DNA from 2 places in the Mesorhizobium sp. M0808 genome. Region 2 is predicted to be linked to the other one. Evidence: predicted binding sites of a transcription regulator. Region 2 holds the regulator's gene; the other holds the start of a gene.
The links. Region 2 encodes LexA, which represses DNA repair genes until DNA is damaged. Its sites were predicted from a motif close to TGTTCNNNNTGTGTTCNG; they were not measured.

Region 1 (7,860 bases), on a different contig from region 2:
GAAGATCCACGACATTGGAACGCTCCGTTTCGATGGCTTCCGGCCGATTTCTTGAAAAGCGCAAAAATTGCCTTCGCCGCATCCATAGGGGATGCGCGTGAGCTTAGTGAACAATCATACCGGCCGCGTTTGCGGCCGGTCGAGATAAGCCGAAACGGTAGCTGCGGCCCTACTTGTCCTTCAGCTTCATCGCCTTCACCGGCGGTGCCTTCAGGGCCGGCGCCGGAGCCGGTTTCTTCGCGTCCTTCTTCGGCTTGCGGGCCTCCTTGCCTGCCTTCATCGCACCCTTAGCCATGATTCGTTCCTCCAGTTGATGTCTGGCGAAGTGAAACAAGAGAAAACGCTCGACTGCAAGAGGCCGCTGCCGTGCAGTCGCCCTGGCCGATGGCTGTCAACTGGTTTCTAATTCCCTCGTAAACCGCAGCGGTCCGTGCCATGGTCTTCTTCGCACTGCAGCATCAGCCCTTGCGTTTCGCCGGCTGATGATCAAGCAGGCCGGTCAGGACGACAATGCGGATCCACATCGGTTGCCAGATGAGCTTCGACTTCCCGCAGGAAACACCGCTGATCGCGATGCTAAACGTCCATTATTCGCGCGCATCCGATCTTGAGCGGCCGGACTTCCTGACGTCGAACCCGCCGGTGCCGATCGAAAGCTACCGCGACAGTTTCGGCAATTGGTGCAACCGTTTCGTTGCGCCGGCCGGGCGCTTTGCGTTCGGCACGGACGCGGTGATCCGCGACCCCGGCTCCTTCGAGACGCGCGAGCTGACGGCGTGGCAGCACGAGGTGCGCGATCTGCCGTCGGAGACGCTGCTGTTCCTGCTGCCCAGCCGTTATTGCGAGAGCGACGTGCTGTCGAATGAAGCGTGGCGGCTGTTCGGCAGCACCCCGCACGGCATTCCGCGCGTCCAGGCGGTCTGCGACTTCGTCCATAACCACATCGCCTTCAACTATTTCAATGCACGGCCGACGCGCACCGCCGCCGAGGCCTATCGCGAGCAGAGTGGTGTATGCCGCGACTTTGCTCACCTCGCTGTTGCCTTCTGCCGCGCCCTGAACATTCCGACCCGCTACTGCACCGGCTATATCAGTGATATCGGCCTGCCAAAGCCGTGGTCGGACATGGATTTCGCCGCCTGGATGGAGGTCTATCTCGGCGGCCGCTGGCACGCGTTCGACCCGCGCAATAACGCGCCGCGCATCGGCCGCATCCTGATTGCCTCCGGACGCGATGCCGCCGATGTGCCGCTGACCACATTTTCGGGCCGGGCGCGCTGGCTGGCTTCAAGGTCTGGACGGACGAGGTCGTCGAATAGCCCCGCGCCGCCCTTTTGAACAACTGACCTTGTGAACAACTGGGCCCTTCGGGCGTTGTGGGGACTGTGGAGCGTGGGCGGGCGCTCCGCCAATCTCGGTGCATCAACCAAGGCAGCACACCATGGCGGCGCATGGCGGGTCGAAAAAAGTGATCTATGCGGCGCTCGCCGGAAATCTTGCGATCGCACTGACCAAATTTGCCGCTGCCTTGTTCACGGGCAGCTCGGCAATGCTCTCGGAAGGCGTCCACTCGCTCGTCGATACCGGCAATGGCAGCCTGCTGCTTTACGGCATGCACCGTGCCGCCCGGCCGGCCGACCGCACGCATCCGCTCGGCCATGGCCGCGAGCTGTACTTCTGGAGCTTCATCGTCGCGCTCCTCGTGTTTGCACTGGGTGCCGGCATATCGTTCTACGAAGGCGTGATGCACATCATGGCGCCGGAGCCGATCGCCAACGCCAAGGTGAACTACGCTGTCCTCGGCCTTTCCTTCCTCTTCGAAGGCACCTCTTGGCTGGTGGCGCTGAAGGAATTCCGCCACCAAAAAGGCAGCCACGGCTGGCTTGAGGCGGTGCAGCTCAGCAAGGATCCGAGTGTCTACACCGTACTCTTCGAGGACAGCGCGGCACTTCTCGGCCTCGTTGTCGCCTTCGCCGGCATATTGGCGGCGGAATTGCTGGACATGCCGAAGCTCGACGGCGCCGCGTCGATCGGCATCGCGCTCATCCTGGGCGCGACCGCGATCTTCCTGGCGCGCGAAAGCAAGAGCCTGCTGCTCGGCGAGCCGGCCTCGCCCGAGGTGCAAACAGAGGTGCTGGCCATCATCCAGCAGGACCCGGCGGTGCAACGGGCAAATGGCGTGCTGACGCTGCATATGGGTCCGCAGGAGATCGTCGCCGCTTTGAGCATCGAGTTCGAGGATCATTTGTCGGCGCCCGAGATAGAGACCTGTGTCGAGCGCCTCGAGACGCGGCTGAAGGCGGAGATGCCGGAGGTGACGCGGCTGTTCGTCAAGCCGCAGACCACCGGCACCTGGGAACGCCGGAGCAAGGCCTTGGCGGCGTCCGGAGGGGAACCGGCCTGAGGAAAATGGCTGCGCCATCGGGCAGTCCCGGTTATGATTGCGGGCAAAAGCTCCAGGAGGAACGAAGATGAAAATCGACGGCGCGTGTCATTGTGGCGCTATCACTTACGAGGCCGAAGTCGATCCGGAAAAGACCACCATTTGTCACTGCATCGATTGTCAGAAGCTAACCGGAACGGCCTTTCGCGTCACCGTGCCGGCGTCCGAGGACAATTACAGGATCACCAAGGGCACGCCGAAGATCTACATCAAGACCGGTTCGAGCGGCGCCAAGCGTGCCCAGGCATTTTGCGGTGAGTGCGGCTCGCATCTCTACGCCACGTCGGCGGGCGAGGGACCGAAGGTTTACGGTATCAGGGTCGGCACGGCACGGCAGCGCGAGCAACTGGTGCCGAGAAAGCAGATCTGGCACCGCTCGGCGCTGCATTGGCTGCCGGAATTCGAAGGCACAACCATCATCGAGGAGCAGTAGCGCCAGACCGGGGCGAAGCCTCCGGTTCCGGCGCAGGCCTCAATCGTCGCCTTCGACGACCCTTAGCCTCAACTGCCCGGTTTTCGAATCGGCGACGCGCGGGCTGCTTTCCGCTTTTGCTCCGCTGCCATTCGAACCAGCGGTGTCCTCCGCCGGCTGCACGCCAAACTCCAGCGCCTCGATCTTTTGTCCGCGCCTGGTCACCTTCGATGTCGAGACCAGAATGTCGTCGATATCCTTGGCCGATTGGCCGAAATGCGTCTGCAATTTGCGCACCCGCTCGTCTAGCCGGGAGACGTCTTCCATCAGCCGGATAACCTCGCCCTGGATCAGGTGTGCCTGCTCGCGCATGCGGGCATCCTTGAGGATCGCCTGGATGACCTGGATCGACAGCATCAAAAGCGATGGCGAGACGATGACGATCCGTGAGCGATGCGCCTTCTGGACAACGGCCTCGAAATTCTCGTGGATTTCGGCGAACACCGATTCCGAAGGCACGAACATGAAGGCGGTGTCCTGCGTCTCGCCCTGGATCAGGTATTTTTCGGAAATATCGCGGACATGCACCTCGATGTCGCGGCGGAAAGCCTGTGCGGCGGTCTTCTGCAGTTCGGCGCCTTCGGCGGCCCGGATGGCATTCCAGGCCTCGAGCGGAAACTTTGCATCGATGGCAAGCGACGGTGCGCCGTTCGGCATCTTCACCAGGCAATCGGGCCGGCTGCCATTCGACAAGGTCGCCTGGAATTCATAGGCGCCGTGCGGCAATCCGTCGGCGACGATGGCTTCCATACGCGACTGGCCGAAGGCGCCGCGCGTCTGCTTGTTGGAAAGGATCGCCTGCAATTGCACGACCTGGCCGGCCAGCGACTGGATGTTGCCTTGCGCGATATCGATGACCGCCAGCCGTTCCTGCAGCTTGGCGAGGCTCTCATGCGTCGATCTCGTCTGCTCGGTCATGGTCTGGCCCAGGCGGCCGGTCATGGCATCGAGGCGCTGGCCGATCGACTGTGTCAGTTCCGCCTGGCGCGCCCCGAACACTTCGGCGATGGCGCCCATGCGGCCCTGCATTTCCGCTTGGGATTGCAGAATGCCGGCCATCCGCGCCTCGGCGTCGCGGGCATGGTCGGCGGCTTCCGCGGCCGCTACCGCACGCGCCTTGGCCGATCGCCACAGCGCAATGACCAACGCCACGAACAGACCGAGGAACAGCATTGCACCGAAACCCAGGACATGGCCGAGGGTGAGTGTGGTGGCGCCGAGGCGGGCGACAGGTTCGGACAGGATGGTGGCCAGTTCGTTCATGCCGACAGCATAGATGATTCGGAACGTCGGCACAGATCAAAACGTGAACGGCCCGGAGGCGCCCCGGTTGACGCTTTTCCTGCGACGTCTTAGGTGAGACGCCATGTCGATCAAGCCGCTTATCATCCTCCCCGATCCCGTCCTGCGCCAGGTTTCAAAACCGGTCGAGCGTGTCGATGGCGATTTGCGCAAACTGGCCGGCGACATGCTGGACACCATGTACGACGCGCCCGGCATCGGCCTCGCAGCGATCCAGGTCGGCGAACCCTTGCGCATGCTGGTGATCGACCTGGCCAAAGAGGACGAGACGCCGGCACCGCACGTCTTCATCAATCCCGAAATCCTTGAAAGCTCCGACCAGCGTTCGGTCTACGAGGAAGGCTGTCTGTCGATCCCGGACTACTATGCCGAGGTCGAGCGCCCCGCGGCGGTGCGGGTGAAATATCTCGATCGCGACGGCAAGCTGCAGGAGATCGAGGCCGAGGGCCTGATGGCGACCTGCCTGCAGCATGAAATCGACCACCTCAACGGCGTGCTGTTCATCGATTACATCTCCAAGCTGAAGCGCGACATGGTGGTCAAGAAATTCAAGAAGCTCGCCAGGGACAAGGCGCCGGGCAAGATGGTGGGGTAGGCGTCGACGAATGCCCCTGCGTGTCATCTTCATGGGTACGCCCGAATTCTCCGTGCCGACGCTGCGGGCGATTGCCGGGGCCGGGCACGAGTTGGCAGCCGTCTACACGCAGCCGCCGCGCGCCGGCGGCCGGCGCGGGCTCGAACTGACGCCGTCGCCGGTGCAGCGCGAGGCGGAGCGGCTTGGCATCGAGGTGCGGTCGCCGGTGTCGCTGAAGGGCGAGGCGGAGCAGGAGGCGTTCCGCGCCTTGGGTGCCGACGTCGCCGTGGTCGTCGCCTACGGGCTGCTTCTGCCCAAACCCATTCTCGAGGCGCCGCGGCTCGGTTGCCTCAACGGTCACGCATCGCTATTGCCGCGCTGGCGCGGCGCTGCCCCTATCCAGCGCGCCATCATGGCCGGCGATACCGAAACGGGCATTATGGTGATGCGGATGGAGGAAGGCCTCGACACCGGCCCGGTGGCAATGGTTGAAAAATGTCCCATTGGTCCCGACATGACGGCCGGCGATCTGCACGACCGGCTGATGGTCCTCGGTGCTGCGCTGATGGTGCAAGCGCTCGAACGGCTGGAGCGGAATACGCTGACATTTACCACACAGGCGGAGGTGGGGGTGACCTACGCCAAGAAAATCGATAAATCGGAGACTCGCATAGACTGGCTGCGACCTGCCGGCGACGTGCACAACCAGATTCGCGGCCTGTCGCCCTTTCCCGGTGCATGGTGCGAGGCCGAAATCGGCGGCCGCGTGGAACGGCTGAAACTGCTTCGCTCGACGCTCTCGCAAGGCGCCGGCGAACCGGGAGGAATTCTCGATGACCGACTGACGGTCGCCTGCGGGTCAGGCGCGATCAGGCTGGTCGAAGTTCAACGTGCGGGCGGAAGGCCCATTGCCGCGCAGGAGTTTCTGCGCGGGGCCAAGCTCGAAAAAGGAATGAAATTGTCATGAGCATGATGTCCATACGCGCGGCGACGCCGCGGGACCGCGAGGCGATCCGCCTTGTCGAAGAACACGCATTCGGCCAGCAGACGGAGGCCGGACTGGTCGACGCGCTGGTCACCGGCGGTGATGCCGTCGTCGAACTGGTGGCGGACGAAGACGGGCAAGTGGTCGGCCATATCCTGTTTTCACGGCTTTTCGTGCAGAATGGCGGCAAGAGCTTCCCGGCGGTGGCTTTGGCTCCTTTGGCGGTCGAGCCGTCGTTCCACGGCACCGGCATCGGCGGTGCCCTGGTACGCGAGGCTCATATCCGCCTGAAGGCTGCTGGCGAGACGCTCGCCGTGGTGCTCGGCGATCCGGCTTACTATGGCCGTTTCGGCTACAGCCGTGCCCGTGCCGCGAAATTCGACAGCGACTATCAGGGCGAAGCCCTGCAGGCGCTTGCCTGGGGCGAGGCGCCGGAGACCGGCAGGCTGGTCTACGCCTCGGCCTTCGGCTCAGCCCTCGCCGCCTGATTTCGCCTCGATCCGGGAATGCCGCGTTTTCGCCTCGACATCGAATATGACGGCAGTCTCTTCGCCGGCTGGCAGCGCCAGGCCAACCAGCCATCGGTGCAGCAGGCGATCGAGCAGGCGATCGAGAAGTTCTGTGGTCAGCAGGTTTCGCTGCGCGCCGCCGGCCGCACCGATGCCGGCGTCCATGCGACCGCTCAGGTGGCGCATGTCGATCTGATCAAGGCATGGCCCGGCGACAAGGTGCGCGACGCCGTCAACGCGCATCTGCAAGCGGCCAAGGTGCGCATCGCCATCCTGAAGGCCGCCGTCGTGCCGGATGGCTTCGATGCGCGTTTCTCGGCGATCGGCCGCCATTACCTCTACCGCATCGTCAATCGCCGCGCGCCGGCGGCGCTCGACAAGGGCAAGATCTGGTGGGTACCGAAGCAGCTCGATGCCGGTGCCATGCACGAGGCGGCAAAGGTGCTGCTTGGCCGGCATGATTTCACCACCTTCCGCTCGACCCAGTGCCAAGCCACCAGCCCCGTCCGCACGCTCGACCGGCTGGATGTCAGCCGGGCGGGCGATTTCATTGAGGTCCGCGCTTCGGCGCGGTCATTCCTGCACAACCAGGTGCGCTCGATGGTCGGCTCGCTCAAACGTGTCGGCGAAGGCGGCTGGACTGTTGCCGACCTCAAGGCGGCGCTTGAGGCGCGCGACCGTGCGGCCTGCGGTCAGGTGGCGCCGCCCGACGGGCTGTTTCTCGTCGGCGTCGATTATCCGACGCCTGGCTGATCCGGAACGCTGATCCCGAGCAGCGCCTGCAGGCCGAACAGGACGATCAGCGACGCCACGAACATGCCGGCAAAAACGGCGCTGCCGGTGGCCGCACCCCTGCCGATCGCAACGTTGGTCATCCGCCAAGTCAATACCATCGACAGCGCGAACAACAGCAGCGACACGAGTCCGGAGACTTCGTTGGCCGACGTCAGGAAAAGCCGGATCAACGCCGATGGCAGCATCATCCAGGCGATGATCGCCGAGGCCCAATTGCTGGCCACGACATAATGGACGAAACGGCCGCCGACGCCGACCCGCGGCGCCACCAGGGCGAGGCCTATGAGCGGCAGCACCCAGGCGCCGATATCGACGGTGGCCAGGCGGATCAACATGCTGAAACGGCCGACGAATGCGTTGGGATCGCCGATCTCGTTGGCAATACCGACCCAGCCGACGATCAGTGCCGGCGCCGCGACAACGATGGCAAAAAAGGAGTTCCAGAAACCGTCCGCCGAAAGGTCGAGCAGGCGAAATCCGTCGGCCTTGCCGAGCATCAGCCGCCAGGCACCGGCAAGCGAAGCGTAGGTTTCATCCGCTGAAAGCATCACTAGGATATGTCCTGCGCAAACCAGTCTTCAACGAAGCGCAGATAAATCTGCGTCAGCGTCTCGAGGTCGGCAATCGCCACGCGTTCGTCGACCATGTGCATGGTCTTGCCGACCAGTCCGAATTCGACCACCGGACAATAATCCTTGATGAAGCGGGCATCGGAGGTGCCGCCAGAGGTGGAGAGCGCCGGCTTTCTGCCGGTCACCGCCTTGATCGAGCCGCCAAGCG
Region 2 (7,860 bases):
GCATGGCGCCAGCCGGACGCGGCTTTGCCGGGGTGGTGCAGCAAGGGCAAGCCGTACGCATCTTTACCGGCGCGCCGCTTCCCGAAGGCGCCGACACCATCGTCATCCAGGAGAACGTCCGCGACCACGGCGGCGGCAGCGTCGAAGTGACGGAGCCGACGGTGCAGGGGCGCAACATCCGCCGCCTCGGGCTCGATTTCGCCAAGGACGACGTCCTGCTGGGCGAGGGCCGCCTGCTCGATCCGGCGGCCTTGTCGCTGGCGGCATCGGCCAACCACCCCAAGGTCGGCGTGGTCAAGCGGCCGCTGGTCGCCATCATCGCCACCGGCGACGAATTGCTGCCGCCGGGCAGTGAGCTTGGCCCCGACCAGATCATCTCGTCAAACGCCTATGGCGTCGCCGCCGCCGCACAGTCGGTCGGCGCGCGCGCGCTCGATCTCGGCATTGCGCCGGACCGCAAGGAGGCGATCGCTGCGCTGGTGACAAAGGCGGTGAAGGCGGGCGCGAACGTCATCGTCACGCTGGGTGGTGCCTCGGTCGGAGACCACGACCTCGTTCATGACGTGCTGACCGGGGAAGGCATGGCTCTCGATTTCTGGAAGATCGCCATGCGGCCCGGCAAGCCGCTGATGTTCGGGCGGCTGGGCGACATCCGCTGCATCGGCCTGCCCGGCAATCCGGTGGCAAGCCTGGTCTGCACCCAGCTCTTCCTGAAGCCGTTGCTGGCGCAGCTCGGCGGCCGCGCCTTTCAGCAGGATATGCGTCGGGCGCGGCTCGGTACCGCCATGCCGGCCAATGATCTCAGGCAGGATTATGTGCGGGCTGTTGTCAGCACCAACGCCGGCGCGCTCGTGGCGACGCCGTTCGGCATCCAGGACTCCTCGATGCTGAAAATGCTGGCCGATGCCGACGGGCTGATCGTTCGCGCGCCGTTCGCTCCTGCCGCGGCGGCGGGCTCCCCCTGCGACGTGCTGATGCTACGCTGAACCTGCCTCACTCCGAAATCAAGGTCCGGGTCAGCGGATGGTCTGGATCGGCCAAACCGTCGATGATGTTGAAATGATGCCGGTCAGGTTCGACCACCGAGCTGGTCGCGGTACCCAGGCCGATCCAGATGTTGGCCAGCAACGCGCTCTGACGCAGGAATTCGGCGCGCTCGCCGCCGCCGGCCCAGCAGGTCAGGCGGGCCTTGTCCATCGGGCGCAGCAGCACCGGGCTTTCGGCCTGCGCCTCGGCCTCATCGATCGCGATCGTCTCGTTCATGCCGGTGCGCATGATCGGGCGCAAATCATGCACCCCCGAGATCGACACCACGTGACGAACGCGCCGGACCACTTCGGGCGCCAGCGGCGTCGTCGCCGTAACCATCCGGCTAACAAGATGGCCGCCGGCCGAGTGTCCGGTCAGCATCAGCGGCCCTGGGACCATCGCCGCCGCCTTGCCGATCGCCGCGCCGACTTCCTTGACGATGCCGCCAATGCGTATCTGCGGACAGAGCGTGTAGGACGGCATCGCCACCGCATAGCCGCGATCAACAGGGCCAGTGGCAAGATGCGACCAGAAATTTTTGTCGAATGCCATCCAGTAGCCGCCATGAACGAACACCACGAGTCCCTTGGGCTTGATGGCCGGCAGGAAAAGATCGAGCCGGTTGCGTGGGTTGTCGCCATAGGCCATGTCGAGCCGCGCCCTGCCCTCGGTCGAAAGCACGTCGCGGAAAACCCGCGCGGGCTCGATCCAGGCCGCCGGCCAGCGATCGCTGCCGGCTACGTTGGCGCCGTTGGCATAGGCGTTGTCCCAATCGGCAATGTGACGTTCGAACACCCTGCGCCCTCCCTGGCATATGGCCTTGCAACGTAGCCGTGAGCATCGCGCGGCGCGTCGTCGCCAGCCTCACGATTCCAGCTCTCGCATCAATCTCAAGTGACAGCCGCCTTGATGGCGAAGCGCGCTTCCTTCCACGCACCGGTGCGCAGGATGTCCTCAAGCACTTCGACGGCCTGCCAGACATCGGCATAGCCGACATAGAGCGGCGTAAAGCCGAAGCGCATGGTCGATGGCGCGCGAAAATCGCCGATCACGCCACGTTCGATCAGCGCGCGCATGATCTGGTAGCCATGCTCATGCATGAATGAAATCTGGCTGCCGCGTTTTTCCCCATCGCGCGTGCTCTCGAGCGTGAGCCCGTAAGTGCCGCACTTTGCCTCGACAAGCTCAATGAACAGATCCGCCAGCGCGATGCTCTTCTTGCGCACCGCCGTCATGTCGACATCGTTCCAGATGTCGAGCGCGCCCTTCAGCGTGCGCATCGACAGGACCGGCTGGGTGCCGCACAGAAACCGGCGGATGCCGGTGCCGGCCGCATAGCCTGGCTCGAAGGCGAAGGGCCGTGCATGGCCCCACCAGCCGGTGAGCGGCTGCTGGATGTCGGAAAGATGCCGCTCAGCCGCATAGATGAAGGCAGGCGCGCCCGGGCCGCCATTCAGATATTTGTAGGTGCAGCCAACGGCAAAATCGGCGTTTGCCTTGTCGAGCTCGACTGACATCGCGCCGGCGGTGTGGCAGAGATCCCAGACGATCATCGCCCCGGCTTCCTGAGCCCTGCGCGTCAGCGCCGGCATGTCGCGCAGTTCGCCCGACTTGTAGTTGACGTGGTTGACCAGCACCACGGCGGTGCGTTCGTCGATCAGCTCTTCGATGGTCGGCGCGTCGATCCCCGAGAGGCGCAGCAGCGTATCTTTTCGCGTCGAAACCACACCCTCAGCCATGTAGAGGTCCGTCGGAAAACTATCGCCCTCGGCGACGATGACCTGCCGCTCCGGTCGCATGGCCATGGCGGCGTGCAGCAGCTTGTAGATGTTGACCGATGTCGTGTCGCAGACCACCGTCTGGCCGGCCGCGGCACCGATCAGGCGCCCGAGCTGGTCGCCAAGTTCAAGCGGCATGTTGAACCAGCCGGCCGTGTTCCATGCGCGGATGAGATCATGCGACCATTCTTCGGTCGCGGCCTTGTGCAGTTCATCGAAAGCGGCACGTGAAGCAGCTCCTAGCGAATTGCCGTCGAGATAGATCACTCCTTGCGGCAACACGAAGCGGTCGCGCATCGCGCGCAGCGGATCTGCGGCATCCATCGCCTTTATGGCGGCGAGATCGGGAATTCCTGTCATGATGTGCCTGCTCCCCCCAAAAATTCAACGCAACGCCGGACACGCATCGACTGTTCTTCCATCACCTGGTTGCGCGCAGCAAGGCTCCACCGGCGAGAAGCAGCCTGACCAGGCGACTGGAAACCAGGAGTTAACCCGAGGTTGGCGTTTTGAGTTCGTTTCGTTCACGGTGCATTGACCGAACCGCGCAGTCGATACGGGTTCAATTCCGTGCCCTTTGCCGACCGACGGCCGATGTCAGTGCTGCCTTCTGGGAAGCCAGAAGGCGCAAACGAAAGCAGAATCAAGGGGATGACGCTCGCGACGGTGAAAATGCGGCATTCCGGTAGGGGCGTGGTTTGTTTCCCAAGCCTTAACGCATTCATTAAACTTTAAACAGTTGCGGAACACAACTGGAACAGATAGTGTTTGTTCTGGGTTTGTTTTTCTGATTCTGTTGGGGGTCGCTATGCTGACACGCAAACAACACGAACTGCTTATGTTCATCCACGAAAGGTTGAAGGAAAGCGGTATTCCGCCCTCCTTCGACGAGATGAAGGAGGCGCTCGACCTGGCTTCCAAATCGGGAATCCATCGGCTGATTACGGCGCTGGAGGAGCGCGGCTTCATTCGCCGTTTGCCCAACCGGGCCCGTGCGCTGGAGGTGCTGCGCCTGCCTGACTCGATCGCCCCCGGCCTCAATGCGGCACGCAAGTTCTCGCCGAGTGTCATCCAGGGTAGTCTTGGGCAAGGCGCCCCTCGGCAGGGCAAGCCGACATCGTCGCGCGTCCCTGCAGCCGGCAATGACGACGATGTCGTCGCCGCCGTTTCGATCCCGGTGATGGGCCGCATCGCCGCCGGTGTGCCGATCGACGCCATCCAGCACCAGACGCATTCGATTTCGGTGCCGCCGGATATGATCATGGGCGGCGAGCATTATGCGCTCGAGGTCAAAGGCGATTCGATGATCGAGGCCGGCATTTTCGACGGCGACACGGTGATCATCCGCAATGCCGATACGGCGAGCCCCGGTGAGATCGTGGTGGCACTGGTCGACGAGGAGGAAGCGACGCTGAAGCGGTTCCGCCGCAAGGGCGCCTCGATCGCCCTGGAAGCCGCCAATCCGGCCTACGAGACGCGCATCTTCGGACCAGACAGGGTCAAGGTGCAGGGCAAGCTCGTCGGACTGATCCGCCGCTACTGAGCTCCGCCCTTGGCGCCGGCTTTGGGGTTGTCGGCCCTGCGGTATGGCGGCAGGCCCCGTGCCGCGCGTGAAAATTTCCGCTGCACGTGCCAGGGCCGGTATGATTTTTCGACCGCGAAACGGATTTCGGCGCGCGTTGCCGCTTGTGGATCGAAGTAGACGGCGGCACTTCCCGCGCGCGCCAGTTGCCGTTTGGTGACGACGAGGACCAGTCGGTCGTAGTAGCAGGGGTTATGGGCGGTGGCGTCGTCGATGACGATCAAGCTGGCAAAGGCGCAGGCTGGCCGCGCAGTATCGCGGTCCTTGGCTTGCGCGATGATCGCGCCGGATGGATGCCTGGCAAGGCAGAGGCCGTCCGTGCAAATGAACGGCATGCCCGGCGGTAGGTCGGCCGGATCGGCAATGTCGAATTGCGGGTCGTTCTTTCCAGGTGTTTCCGGCGCGACGATAGCCTCTGATGTGAGCGCGCGTTTCCAGTTGTCGATGGTGAACTCATTCGGGCGTGCCCGGTTGACCGCGAGTTCACCGCTGCCGATCGGCAGCGCGACCAGCCGTGCGTCCTCCGAGACCAATACGTCGGGTATGCGTGTCTGCGTTGTCGTCAGCAAGCCGGCGAGCGCAAAAGGAAGTGCCGCCAGCCGCAACCAGGTCGTCGCCATGCTGGCAATGACGAGGGCGATCGTCACCAGAAGGACGGATCTCAGCGAAATCAGCCCGACCGCATCGATCGGCGAGCGCTCCGAGATCCACCCGGACAGGGCGATCATCGCCGTCAGCCCCTTGCCCATGACATAGAGGAAAGGGCCATCCGCACCGAACGGCATCGCCAGCGCGCTGAGAACGGCGAAGGGCATGACGACCAGTGAGACGATGGGCATGATGGCCAGATTGGCGAACAGGCTGAGCGGCGCCACGCGCTGGAAATGCCATATGGCGAAAAGCGCCGTGGCGCTCCCTGCAATGATCGAGGTCATCGCCAGACCGCACATGCCCAGCAGGACCTTTCGAGTGGCAAAGCGTAGCGGCGACAGCCGCGGCAGCGGCGTGGTGGCCCTGCCGGCGCGGTAATCGGACCAGCCTGCATAGGCGCCGACAAGGGCCGCCGTCGCGGCGAAGGACATCTGGAAACTCGGACCGACCACCTCGTGCGGCGACACCAGGATGACCGCGATGGCCGAGATCGCCAGGTTGCGCATGGTGAGCGCGGCCCGGTCGAACAGCACGGCGATAAGCATCACCGCCAGCATGATGAAGCTGCGTTCGGCCGCCACGACAATGCCGGAAAAGACGAGGTAGGCCGCAATCGAAAAAAGCGCGGCGGCCGCGGCATATTTCTTGACCGGCCGTCGCGATGAGAAATCGGGAAACAGCGCAAAGGCACCCCGCAGCAGCGCCATGATGGTGCCGGCGACCAACGCCATATGCAGCCCCGAGATGGAGATGATGTGGTAGATGCCGGTGCGCCGCATCGCTTCGTTGATCTCCTCGGGAATGCCGGCGCGCACGCCGACGATCAGCGCAGCAGCAATCTCGCCCTCGGCACCGCCGATGCGGCTGCGGATATGGTCGGCGATAGATTCGCGCGCGTCTTCGATCGCGGAAGAAAGCTGCGCGCCAAGCGGCATGCTGCCCGACGACACGACTTTCGGATTGCCGAGAAAAAAGCCGCTGCCGCCGATACCGGCGAAATAGCTGTCGAAGGAGAAATCATAGCTGTCGGGCCGCACCGGGCCGGTCGGCGGCGGCAGCCGCACATAGCCGGTGATCTCGGAACCGGCGGTCAGCTCAGCCGGTATCTTCATCGCCGAAACGCGGACCCGTTCCGGCATGTAGCGCAGTGTCGGCCTGGCGGTTGAGGTCACATCGATTGTCAGCCTGATGCGGCCGCTCGCCATGGGCTCGTACGATACGACGCGACCCGTCAGCCGCGTCGAGATTTCGGAACCGAGCATATGCGTTCCGACACGCCATGTCTCGAACTTGGCGGCAAGTACGCCAAGCGCGCAGAGCAGCGCCACCATGAAGCACAGGCGCGTCCTGGGCCATGACCGCGAGACGACGGCACAAAGGGCCGCGAGGAGCGCGATTGCGATCGGCTGTGGAAAGGCCGGCTCCACCGACAGCCCGAAATATACGACCACCCCGCATGCGAGGAACACCGGCACCAGCAGGAAGGCGATGCCGCGGTCGAGTTCCAGGCCGGCTGCCGAGGTTACGCTGTTGCGGATACGGGACGGTGACGGGAGGCGGAAACGCCTGGGCAGGCGTACGATGGGCTCGCCCGCGGGCACGAGAACCGTTGCTGGGTCGCTGGCCGGCAGCGACGGAGCATCGAAGCGCGGAGCGGGTAGCAATGCCGGTGCCGGCAGGACAGGCGGGGGTGCGGCAAACAGCAAGCGTTCGCTGACGCCGCTGCCAACGTCCTCGCCCTCGCCCGCACCACGGCCTCGCACAGCCATCGGGTCTGCCCCTTGCGCCCTCGACCTCCTATGCTACATGAACGCGCGACGCGCGAAAGTCCGCAAACCCACTTCCTTCGCCCGCCTGAGAGTTCCATGCCCGATAAGGTCGTCACCCGTTTTGCCCCCTCGCCCACCGGCTATCTGCACATTGGCGGCGCGCGCACGGCGCTGTTCAACTGGCTGTATGCCAAGCACACAGGCGGCACGATGCTGCTGCGCATCGAGGACACCGACCGCGAGCGCTCCACCGATGCGGCAAGCGCGGCCATTCTCGACGGGCTTTCCTGGCTTGGCCTGACATGGGACGGCGAGCCGGTGTCGCAATTCGAGCGTGCGCCGCGCCATCGCGAGGTGGCCGAGGAGCTCGTTCGTATGGGCAAGGCCTATTATTGTTATGCGACGCCTGCCGAACTAGAGGCAATGCGCGAGAGCGCACGCGCCAAGGGGCTGCCTCCCCGCTATGATGGACGCTGGCGCGACCGCGACCCGTCGGAGGCGCCGCCCGGCGCCAAGGGGGCGATCCGCATCAAGGCGCCGACAGACGGCGAGACGGTGGTGCATGACCGCGTCCAGGGCGACGTGCGCTTTCCCAACAAGGATCTCGACGATTTCATTATTCTGCGCTCGGACGGCAATCCCACCTACATGCATGCCGTCGTCGTCGACGATCACGACATGGGCATCACCCACATCATCCGCGGCGACGATCATTTGACCAACGCCGCACGCCAGACCGTAATCTATCAGGCCATGGGCTGGGAGGTGCCATCGATGTCGCATATCCCGCTGATCCACGGTGCCGACGGCGCCAAGCTGTCGAAGCGGCACGGTGCGCTTGGCGTCGAAGCCTATCGCGCCATGGGCTACCTGCCGGATGCGCTGCTCAACTATCTGGCGAGGCTTGGCTGGAGCCACGGCGACGATGAGATCATGTCGATCGCCGACATGATTGCATGGTTCGACATTGGCGACGTCAACAAGGGCGCCGCCCGTTTCGACTTCGCCAAGCTCGAGGCGCTTAACGGCGTGCATATGCGCCGGATGAACG

Region 1: a site for LexA is predicted at 4,211-4,228, ahead of NKI25_RS12865 (DNA recombination protein RmuC). Genes of this name have one in related genera too.

Annotation. Positions count from the first base shown of each region.
Region 1 is NZ_JAMYOX010000008.1:51,929-59,788, reverse strand. Features, by position in the region: gene sugE (quaternary ammonium compound efflux SMR transporter SugE) at 1-15, opposite strand, end outside; gene NKI25_RS12885 (hypothetical protein) at 170-295, opposite strand; partial or broken gene NKI25_RS12880 (transglutaminase-like domain-containing protein) at 511-1,319, shown strand; gene NKI25_RS12875 (cation diffusion facilitator family transporter) at 1,442-2,404, shown strand; gene NKI25_RS12870 (GFA family protein) at 2,472-2,876, shown strand; gene NKI25_RS12865 (DNA recombination protein RmuC) at 2,916-4,178, opposite strand; gene def (peptide deformylase) at 4,282-4,812, shown strand; gene fmt (methionyl-tRNA formyltransferase) at 4,829-5,758, shown strand; gene NKI25_RS12850 (GNAT family N-acetyltransferase) at 5,755-6,264, shown strand; gene truA (tRNA pseudouridine(38-40) synthase TruA) at 6,283-7,038, shown strand; gene NKI25_RS12840 (transporter) at 7,020-7,628, opposite strand; gene dapE (succinyl-diaminopimelate desuccinylase) at 7,631-7,860, opposite strand, start outside.
Region 2 is NZ_JAMYOX010000015.1:2,970-10,829, reverse strand. Features, by position in the region: gene NKI25_RS18190 (molybdopterin molybdotransferase MoeA) at 1-986, shown strand, start outside; gene NKI25_RS18185 (hormone-sensitive lipase) at 994-1,824, opposite strand; gene kynU (kynureninase) at 1,920-3,167, opposite strand; gene lexA (transcriptional repressor LexA) at 3,616-4,350, shown strand; gene NKI25_RS18170 (ComEC/Rec2 family competence protein) at 4,344-6,809, opposite strand; gene gltX (glutamate--tRNA ligase) at 6,906-7,860, shown strand, end outside.